Regions from separate parts of the Streptomyces sp. NPDC090445 genome, predicted to be linked through region 1. Evidence: riboswitches for the same ligand, from Rfam matches in the RefSeq annotation. Region 1 holds a riboswitch; each other region holds the start of a gene.
The links. Region 1 has a riboswitch for thiamine pyrophosphate ahead of thiO (glycine oxidase ThiO). Riboswitches for the same ligand answer to the same signal wherever they lie in the genome.

Region 1 (3,235 bases):
CATGACGGCCGCGCAGCCGGCGTCCTCCAGCTTCCGGGCGAGCACGGGGTCGTCGTTGGTGTACGGCAGCACGGTGAACCCGTCGTCCACCAGGGTTTCCGCGGCGGCGAGCAGTTCCTCGCCGTCCGGGAGGAGGGTCCGCTCGTCGGCGATGACCTCCAGTTTGATCCAGTCCGTGCCGAGCGCCTCGCGGGCCAGCCGGGCGGTGAGGACCGCCTCGCCGGCGGTGTAGCAGCCGGCCGTGTTCGGCAGGACCGCGATCCCGAGCTTGTCGAGGACGCCCAGGACGGAGCCCCGGACGGCCGGGTCGAGCCGGCGCATCGCGACCGTGGTGAGTTCCGTACCGGAGGCGGTCAGGGCGTGTTCCAGCACGTCGAGGCTGGGGGCGCCGCCGGTGCCCATGATCAGGCGGGAGGAGAAGGTCCGGCCGCCGAGGAGGAGTGCGTCGTCCGCCATCGTGTTCAGCCTCCCTGGACCGCGGTCAGGATCTCGACCCGGTCGCCGTCGCCGACCGCGGTGTGCGGCCACTGCCCGCGCGGGACCACGGTCTCGTTGAGTGCGGCCGCGACCCCGGAGGGGGCGGCGGTGAGGGTGGCGACCACCGCGTCGAGGGTGGTGCCGGGCGCGAGCTCGCGCGGCTCGCCGTTGACGGAGATGGTCATGCGTACGACTCCTGACGTGCGGGGGAGAAGCGGCGCGGGCTGAAGGGCAGGGCGGCTTCCGGCAGGGCGCCGGTGGCGAGCAGTTCGGCCATCGTGTCGCCGGTGACGGGGGTGAGCAGCACCCCGTTGCGGTGGTGCCCGGTGGCCAGGTGGAGGCCGGGCAGGGCGGTGGGGCCGAGCAGCGGGGCGTTGTCGGGGGAGCCGGGGCGCAGGCCGGCGAGGGTCTCGGTCAGCGGCAGTTCGGTGATGCCGGGCACCAACTCGTGTGCGTCGCGGAGGAGTTCGTACACCCCGCCGGCGGTGACCGTGGTGTCCCAGCCGAGTTCCTCGCTGGTGGCGCCGATGACGATGTCGCCGTTCTCGCGGGGCACCAGGTACACGTGGCTGCCGCGGACGAGGGCCCGTACGGTCCGCGACAGGAACGGCGCGTACGGGGCGGGCACCGCGAGCCGCAGAACCTGCCCCTTCACCGGCCGGACGGGCGGCAGCGCCTCGTCGGGTACGCCGGCCAGCCGGCCGCTGAGCGAGCCCGCGGCCAGCACCACCTGGTCGGCGGACAGCTCGGTGCCGTCGTCGAGCACGGCGCCGGCCGCCCGGTCGGCGGTGACGACGAGCCGTTCGGCGTTCGCCCGGCGGATGTCGACGCCGGCGTGCTCGCAGGCGGCCAGCAGGGCGGCGGCCAGCCGCCGCGGGTCGACCTGGTGGTCGCCGTCCACGCGCAGGCCGCCGCGGACGCCCGGGGCGAGCATCGGCTCCAGGCGCCGGCATTCGCGGCCGGTGAGCCACTCGGACTCCAGGCCGCAGCGGCGCTGCAGGGCGTGCAGTTCGCGCAGGTGGAGCCGGTCGTCGGCGTCGAGGGCGACGGCGAGCGTGCCGCAGGCGCGGTAGCCGATGTCCATGCCGCCGCTGGCGTCGGCGAGTTCGGCGGCGAATTCCGGATAGCGGGCGGCGGAGGCGAGGTTGAGGCCGAGCAGGGTCTCCTCGCCGTAGTGCAGTTCGGTGACGGCGGCGAGCATGCCCGCCGCGACCCGGGCGGCGCCGCCGCCGGGGGCCGGGTCGGCGAGGGCGGTGCGCAGCCCGCGCCGGGCCGCCCGCCAGGCGGTGACCAGGCCGATGATCCCGCCCCCGATGACGAGGACGTCGGATCCCGCGGCCGTCGCGGTTCCCTTGGACGAGTGCATGGGCGTCCAGCCCCTCCCTTCGCCGGCATGACCCGGATCAGGTTCGGACGGTCGGAGGCCGGCCAGCCTCCCTCTCAGCCCGGTGCGCCCGGGCTCCCGCGATAGGTACGGTGGCCACAGTAGCCGTTCCCCTTCGGGCGGCGGGAGAGAGCCGGGACGCGGCCGCCGGTGCACCCTTCCTCACCGATCACTGCTGACTAGGGTGGGTTGCGTGAGCGAGCAGACCGAACACACTCAGAGCGGCGTCGTCATCGTCGGCGCCGGAATGGCCGGCGTGCAGACCGCGGTCGCCCTGCGCGAGCAGGGCTGGACCGGCCCCGTGATCCTTCTGGGCGCCGAGCCCCACCAGCCCTACGACCGGCCCCCGCTGTCCAAGGCGGTCCTGCTCGGCAAGGCCGAGGACTCCGCCTTCGACGTCGACTTCGAGGGCCTGGGCATCGAACTCCGGCTCGGCGTGGAGGTGACCGGGCTGCGGGCCGCCGACCGCGAGCTGGACACCGAGTCCGGCCCGGTCCCGTACGGGGTCCTGGTCCTGGCGACCGGCGCCGAACCGCTGACCCTGCCCGGCTCCGAGGGCGTCCCCGGCGTCCACCTGCTGCGCACCCTCGACGACGCGGCCCGGCTGCGGCCGGTGCTGGCCCGGACCCCGGCCACCGTCGTCGTCGGCGCCGGGTGGATCGGTGCCGAGTTCGCGACCGCGGCCCGGGAGGCGGGCTGCGCGGTGACGGTGGTCGAGGCCGCGGACCGGGTGCTCGCGGGCGCCCTGCCGGCGGAGGTCGCCGCTCCGATGGCCGGCTGGTACGAGGAGGTGGGGGCCGCCCTGCTGACCTCCGCCAAGGTCGCCTCGGTGGAGTCCGGGCGGGTGCTGCTCGCGGACGGCCGGGAGCTGCCCGCCGGGGCGGTCGTCGTGGGCATCGGGGCGCGGCCCGCCACCCGCTGGCTGGCCGGGTCGGGCGTCGAGCTCGGCGCCGACGGCTCGGTGACGGCGGACGCGTACCTGCGGACCTCCCTGCCGGGGGTGTACGCGGTGGGCGACTGCGCCTCGTTCCCCTCGGCGCGGTACGGGGCGCGGCTGCTGGTGCACCACTGGGACAACGCGCTGCAGGGGCCGCGGGTGGTCGCGGCGAACATCCTGGCCGGGGCCGGGGCCGGGGCCGGGGCCGGGGCGGAGGCAGAGGCAAAGGCGGAGTCCGGGGCCGCGCTCCAGGTCTACGACCCGGTCCCGTACTTCTGGTCCGAGCAGTTCGGGCGGTTCGTCCAGTACGCGGGCCACCACGCGGACGCGGACACCCTGCTGTGGCGCGGCGACCCCGGCGGGCAGGCGTGGTCGGTGTGCTGGCTGCGGGCCGGGTCGCTGGTAGCGATCCTCGCCGTGGGCCGGCCGCGGGACCT
Region 2 (3,235 bases), on a different contig from region 1:
CGGATCCCGGTGGAGCTCCGGTACGACGCCGGCGACCCGTACGCAGTACGGCTTACCTTCCACCTTCCCGGAGACGCGCCGGTGACCTGGGCGTTCGGGCGGGAGCTGCTGCTCGACGGCATCAACAAGCCGTGCGGGGAAGGCGACGTCCACATCGCCCCAGCCTCGTCCGAGGAACTGTCCGACGTCCACATCCGGCTCCAGGTCGGCAGCGACCGCGCCCTCTTCCGGGCCGGTGCGGCACCCCTGGTCGCCTTCCTCGACCGCACCGACCGGCTGGTTCCACTCGGTCAGGAGCGCAGCCTCGGCGACTTCGAGATGAGCCTCGACGAGGCGCTCGACAAGATCCTCGCCGAGTCCCGGCAGAACGAGCAGAACGCCGGCTGACAGCCGGACTCAGCGCTTGCGCCGCCGGCCCCGGCCCCGGTTCCCGCGCCCGGTACCCGGGGCCGCCGTCGTAGCGGTCGCGCCCGCCGGCCGGTCGGCGGACACCACGAGCGCTGCGAGCGCCGTCGTGACCGGGACCGAGGCCACCAGGCCGATCGAGCCCACGAGGGTCCGTACGATCTCCACCGCGACGAGCTCGCTGTTGGCCACCGCGCCCACGCTGCTGTTCGCGATCGAGAACAGCAGCAGCAGGGGCAGGGCCGCGCCCGCGTAGGCCAGCACGAGGGTGTTGACCACCGACGCGATGTGGTCGCGGCCGATGCGGATGGCCGCGCGGTACAGGGACCGCGGCCCCATCGCCGGGTCCGCGTGGTGGAGTTCCCAGACCGCCGAGGTCTGGGTGACCGTCACGTCGTCGAGCACGCCGAGCGATCCGATGATGATGCTCGCGAGCAGCAGACCGCTCATGTCGATGTCCGGGTACAGCCCGTGGATCAGCCCGGTGTTGTCGTCGGTGTTGCCGGTGAGGAACGCCCAGTCGATGAACACCGAGCCCAGCAGTCCGATCAGCAGCAGCGAGACGAGCGTGCCGAGGACCGCGACGGAGGTGCGGGCGGTCAGCCCGTGGCACAGGTAGAGCGCGATCAGCATGATGGCACTCGCCCCGATGATCGCGACGACCAGCGGATTCGAGCCCTGCAGGATCGCCGGCAGGATGAACAGGGTCAGCACGGCGAAGCTGATGACGAGGGCGATCAGCGCGAACAGGCCGCGCATCCGCCCCACCAGGACCACCACCAGGGCGAAGATGCCCGCCAGTACCGCCAGCGGGATCTTGCGGTTCACGTCGATCACGGAGTACTGCAGGTCCCGAGGGGCGTCGGGGGCGTAGGCCACGACCACCTCCTGACCGTCCGCCAGCTGCCGGGGAGCCCCCGGTTGGACGATTTCGATGAAGGTGCGGCCCTTGTCGCGGCCGGTGCCGACCTCGACGGTGGCCTTCTTGCACTGGCCGGTCTGCGCGGCCTGTGCCTCACGGCCCTCCGGTGTCGAGGGGTTGGCCGTCGGCGGCACCTGCGAGGCGTTCACGGATTTGCAGTCGACCTGTTCGAGCCGAACGACCCGGCCCTGCTCGGTCTGGCGGTCGAAGCCCACGCCGGAGCGCTCGTGTGCGGGGGCGCCGCCCGGCCAGAGCACTGCCATGCCGACGAACACGGCCGTGGCGAAGGGGATCAGCACGGCTGCGATGACCTTGCGCAGGTGCTTCGAGACGGGAGCCGCAGGCCCGTGGCCGTGGGAATGGCCATGCGCGTGACCGTGGCCGTGGTCGGCATCTCCGTGGCCGGTGTGGCCCGTGGGCTCGGCGGGCTCGTCGGGGGGCTGTGTCGAGGACGTCACTGGCTGATCATCGCAAGAGTTGAGGGGGCCCACTGTTCAGCACGCCACAGATGACGCTAGCGTGGTGGCACCTTTGCACAACGCGGGAGCTCGGAGCACCGGGCTGAGAGGGCGCTGATCACCGTACGCAGGCACGACATGCGTACGGGAAGAGGCTGCGCCGACCGCCGAACCTGTTACCGGGTAATGCCGGCGTAGGGAGATCAGGTCTCATGACCATTCAGGACGCACGCACGCCTGCCGTCGGCCAGGACGCCGACGGCGGGACCGAGCGCCAGCCGGGCTGGCACAAGGGCTACGTGGCGGGCTCCCGCCCCGACATCCGGGTGCCGGTTCGCCAGGTCCACCTCACCAACGGCAAGGACGTGACGCTCTACGACACGTCCGGTCCGTACACCGACCCGCAGATCGAGACCGATGTCCGGCGGGGTCTGGCGCCGCTGCGCGAGAACTGGATCATCGGCCGCGGCGACACCGAGGAATACGCGGGCCGTCCCGTGCGCCCCGAGGACGACGGCATCAAGCACACCTCGCCGCGCGGCGGCCTCAAGAACCTCGACGCGGTCTTCCCCGGCCGTCCGCGCCTGCCGCGCCGCGGCCGGGGCGGCCAGGCCGTCACGCAGCTCGCGTACGCCCGCCGCGGTGAGGTCACCCCCGAGATGGAGTACGTCGCGATCCGCGAGAACGTCTCCCCCGAGGTCGTGCGCGAGGAGATCGCCGCAGGTCGCGCCGTGCTGCCCGCGAACGTGAACCACCCGGAGATCGAGCCGATGATCATCGGCAAGAGGTTCCTGGTGAAGGTCAACGCCAACATCGGCAACTCCGCGGTCACCTCCTCCATCGAGGAGGAGGTCGAGAAGATGACCTGGGCCACCCGCTGGGGTGCCGACACGGTCATGGACCTCTCCACCGGCCGCAACATCCACACCACCCGCGAGTGGGTGCTGCGCAACTCCCCCGTGCCGATCGGCACCGTGCCGCTCTACCAGGCCCTGGAGAAGGTCGACGGCAAGGCCGAGGAGCTGACCTGGGAGATCTACAAGGACACCGTCATCGAGCAGGCCGAGCAGGGCGTCGACTACATGACGGTCCACGCCGGCGTGCTGCTGCCGTACGTGCCGCTGACCGCCCGCCGCAAGACCGGCATCGTCTCCCGCGGAGGCTCGATCATGGCCGCGTGGTGCCTGGCGCACCACAAGGAGAACTTCCTCTACACGAACTTCGAGGAGCTCTGCGAGATCCTCGCGGCGTACGACGTGACGTACTCGCTGGGTGACGGCCTGCGCCCCGGCTCGATCGCGGACGCCAACGACGCGGCGCAGTTCGCCGAGCTGAAGACGCTGGGCGAACTGAACAAGATCGCCAAGAGCCACAACGTGCAGACGATGATCGAGGGCCCGGGGCACGTCCCGATGCACAAGATCAAGGAGAACATCGACCTCCAGCAGGA
Region 3 (3,235 bases), on a different contig from region 1:
CGGCTGGACTCCTTGCTGCCGACCGCCCCGGTGGTGTGGTTGCTGCTGGCGCTGTTCGTCGGCACGGGCTGAGCCCGCGCCACGGAGCCACGCGGCGGAGCCGCATATCGGACGCAGTATGGACCGGCTGGACTCCTTGCTGCCGACCGCCCCGGTGGTGTGGTTGCTGCTGGCGCTGTTCGTCGGCACGGGCTGACCGCCGGGACGGGCCGGGGCACCGGCCGCGGGATCGTCGGCAGCGGCCGATCCGACCGGGTTATCCTGAAGGGCGCACCATTTCCGTGGTGCGCCCTTTCCCCGTGATCGCGGGGATGCATCTCGTGAGGTCTCCGGGCGCGGACCGCGCCATCGCCATCGCTCCGCACGTGCGGAGCCCGTCGGACCTCGTCGCCTGAGGAAGGACCGATCATGGCACCCCGCCCCGCTCCGGGAGAGCTCACCTTCGTCGCGCCGAAGGGGGCGAAGAAGCCGCCGCGGCACCTCGCCGACCTGTCGCCGGCCGAGCGGCGCGAGGCGGTCGCCGCGATCGGCGAGAAGCCGTTCCGGGCCAAGCAGCTCTCGCAGCACTACTTCGCGCGCTACGCCCACGACCCGGCGGAGTGGACCGACATCCCGGCGTCCTCCCGCGAGAAGCTCCGCGAGGAGCTGCTGCCGGACCTGATGCGCGTCGTACGGCACATCTCCTGCGACGACGACACCACCCGCAAGACCCTGTGGCGGCTGCACGACGGCACGCTCGTCGAGTCCGTGCTGATGCGCTACCCGGACCGGGTCACCATGTGCATCTCCTCGCAGGCGGGCTGCGGCATGAACTGCCCGTTCTGCGCCACCGGCCAGGCCGGCCTGGACCGCAACCTGTCGACCGCGGAGATCGTGCACCAGATCGTCGACGGCATGCGCGCCCTGCGCGACGGCGAGGTCCCCGGCGGCCCGGCCCGGCTGTCGAACATCGTCTTCATGGGCATGGGCGAGCCGCTGGCCAACTACAACCGGGTCGTCGGCGCCATCCGCCGCCTCACCGACCCCGAGCCCGACGGCCTGGGCCTGTCCCAGCGCGGCATCACCGTCTCCACCGTCGGCCTGGTCCCGGCGATGCTGCGGTTCGCCGACGAGGGCTTCAAGTGCCGCCTCGCCGTCTCGCTGCACGCCCCCGACGACGAGCTGCGCGACACCCTCGTGCCGGTGAACACCCGCTGGCAGGTCCGCGAGGTCCTCGACGCGGCCTGGGAGTACGCCGAGAAGTCCGGCCGCCGGGTCTCCATCGAGTACGCCCTGATCCGCGACATCAACGACCAGGCCTGGCGCGGCGACCTCCTGGGCCGGCTCCTCAAGGGCAAGCGCGTCCACGTCAACCTGATCCCGCTGAACCCGACGCCGGGTTCGAAGTGGACCGCCTCGCGCCCCGAGGACGAGCGGGCCTTCGTCGAGGCCATCGCCCGGCACGGTGTGCCCGTGACCGTGCGTGACACCCGCGGTCAGGAGATCGACGGTGCGTGCGGCCAGCTGGCCGCTGCGGAGCGGTAGCTTCCGCTTCTCGCGGTGCCGGTTCGGCCACGGGGTACCCTGTGGCCGAACCAATTGCATATTCCGACAGGGGAGCGCCACAGCGCTGAGAGTGCGGCACCGTCAGCCGCAGACCCTCTGAACCTCGCCCCGGTCATGCGGGGTAGGAAGTTCGGTCACCACTCAAGCTGTTGCGCCCTGCCCCGGCGCCCGCTCCGACAGAGCGCCGGGGCAGGGCCGCGTCTTCTCCTGGTCATCCCAGGAGGAATACACCAGTGAGCACCACCAGGAAGATCGCGGGAGCTGCCCTCGCGGCCGCCCTCGGCGTCACCACGCTCAGCGCCTGCGGCGGCGACGGCGGGCAGGACAAGCCCGAGGGCAGCGCCGGCGGGTCGCCGAAGTCCAAGACGGTCACCCTCGTCTCCCACGACTCCTTCAACGTGACCGAAACGGTCCTGAAGGAGTTCGAGCAGCAGAGCGGCTACACCGTCAAGGTCCTCAAGTCCGGGGACGCGGGCGCCGCCCTCAACCAGGAGATCCTCACCAAGGGCTCCCCGCGCGGCGACGTGTTCTTCGGTGTGGACAACACGCTCCTCTCGCGCGCCCTGGACAACGGCATCTTCACCCCGCACGAGGCCAAGGGCCTGGCCGGCGTGAAGCCCGAGTACGTCCTCGACAAGCAGCACCGGGTCACGCCCGTGGACTCCGGCGACATCTGCGTCAACTACGACAGGGCGTACTTCGCCGACAAGAAGATCGCCCCGCCGCAGACGCTCGACGACCTGCTCAAGCCCGAGTACAAGAACCTGCTGGTCACCGAGAACGCGGCCACCTCCTCCCCGGGCCTGGGCTTCCTGCTGGCCACCGTCGGCAAGTACGGCGAGGACGGCTGGAAGGACTACTGGAGCAAGCTCAAGGCCAACGGCGTCGAGGTCGTCGACGGCTGGGAGCAGGCCTACAACGAGCGCTTCTCCGGCTCCGCGGGCGGCAAGAAGGCCAAGGCCGACCGCCCGCTGGTGGTCTCGTACGCCTCCAGCCCGCCGGTCGAGGTCCTGTACGCCGACCCGAAGCCGGCCGAGGCCCCCACGGGCGTCGCCACCGGCACCTGCTTCCGCCAGGTCGAGTTCGCCGGCCTGCTCAAGGGCGCGAAGAACGAGGAGGGCGGCAAGGCGCTGATCGACTTCATGATCGGCAAGAAGTTCCAGGAGGACATGCCGCTCCAGATGTTCGTGAACCCGGTGGTCACGGACGCCGCGCTGCCGGAGCTGTTCACGAAGCACGGCGTGGTCGTCGAGAAGCCCGAGACCGTGGCTCCCGAGAACATCGCCAAGAACCGTGAGCAGTGGGTCAAGACATGGTCCTCGCTCGTCGTGAAGTAGCCCCCGGCAGGACAGCGGGCACGGCGGCACGCGGTGCGGCCGTCAGGTTGGCCCTGATGGCCGTGCCGCTGGCCTTCTTCGCACTGTTCTTCGCCTACCCCGTCACCGCGATCGTCGGCCGCGGGGTCAGGACCGACGCCGGCTGGCAGTTCGGCCGCATCGGCGAGGTGCTGACCCGGGCCGACATCGCCGGGGTGCTGTGGTTCACCGCCTGGCAGGCGGTCGCCTCCACGCTGCTCACCCTGCTGATCGCGCTGCCCGCCGCGTACGTCTTCGCACGGCTGGAATTCCCCGGCAAGCAGCTGCTGCGGGCCGTGGTCACCGTCCCCTTCGTGCTGCCCACCGTGGTCGTC

Region 2: linked by a shared signal. The riboswitch ahead of thiC (phosphomethylpyrimidine synthase ThiC) and the one ahead of thiO (glycine oxidase ThiO) in region 1 are both predicted to bind thiamine pyrophosphate.
Region 3: linked by a shared signal. The riboswitch ahead of ACIQUT_RS27085 (thiamine ABC transporter substrate binding subunit) and the one ahead of thiO (glycine oxidase ThiO) in region 1 are both predicted to bind thiamine pyrophosphate.

What each region holds. Positions count from the first base shown of each region.
Region 1 covers NZ_JBIVXV010000002.1:142,291-145,525, reverse strand. The annotation lists gene ACIQUT_RS05370 (thiazole synthase) at 1-456, opposite strand, end outside; gene thiS (sulfur carrier protein ThiS) at 462-662, opposite strand; gene thiO (glycine oxidase ThiO) at 659-1,843, opposite strand; TPP riboswitch at 1,841-1,953, opposite strand; gene ACIQUT_RS05355 (NAD(P)/FAD-dependent oxidoreductase) at 2,055-3,235, shown strand, end outside.
Region 2 covers NZ_JBIVXV010000007.1:166,561-169,795, reverse strand. The annotation lists gene ACIQUT_RS17620 (SsgA family sporulation/cell division regulator) at 1-387, shown strand, start outside; gene ACIQUT_RS17615 (YibE/F family protein) at 397-1,785, opposite strand; TPP riboswitch at 1,858-2,003, shown strand; gene thiC (phosphomethylpyrimidine synthase ThiC) at 1,998-3,235, shown strand, end outside.
Region 3 covers NZ_JBIVXV010000017.1:81,359-84,593, forward strand. The annotation lists gene ACIQUT_RS27075 (phosphatidate cytidylyltransferase) at 1-72, shown strand, start outside; gene rlmN (23S rRNA (adenine(2503)-C(2))-methyltransferase RlmN) at 409-1,524, shown strand; TPP riboswitch at 1,583-1,691, shown strand; gene ACIQUT_RS27085 (thiamine ABC transporter substrate binding subunit) at 1,779-2,882, shown strand; gene ACIQUT_RS27090 (ABC transporter permease) at 2,939-3,235, shown strand, end outside.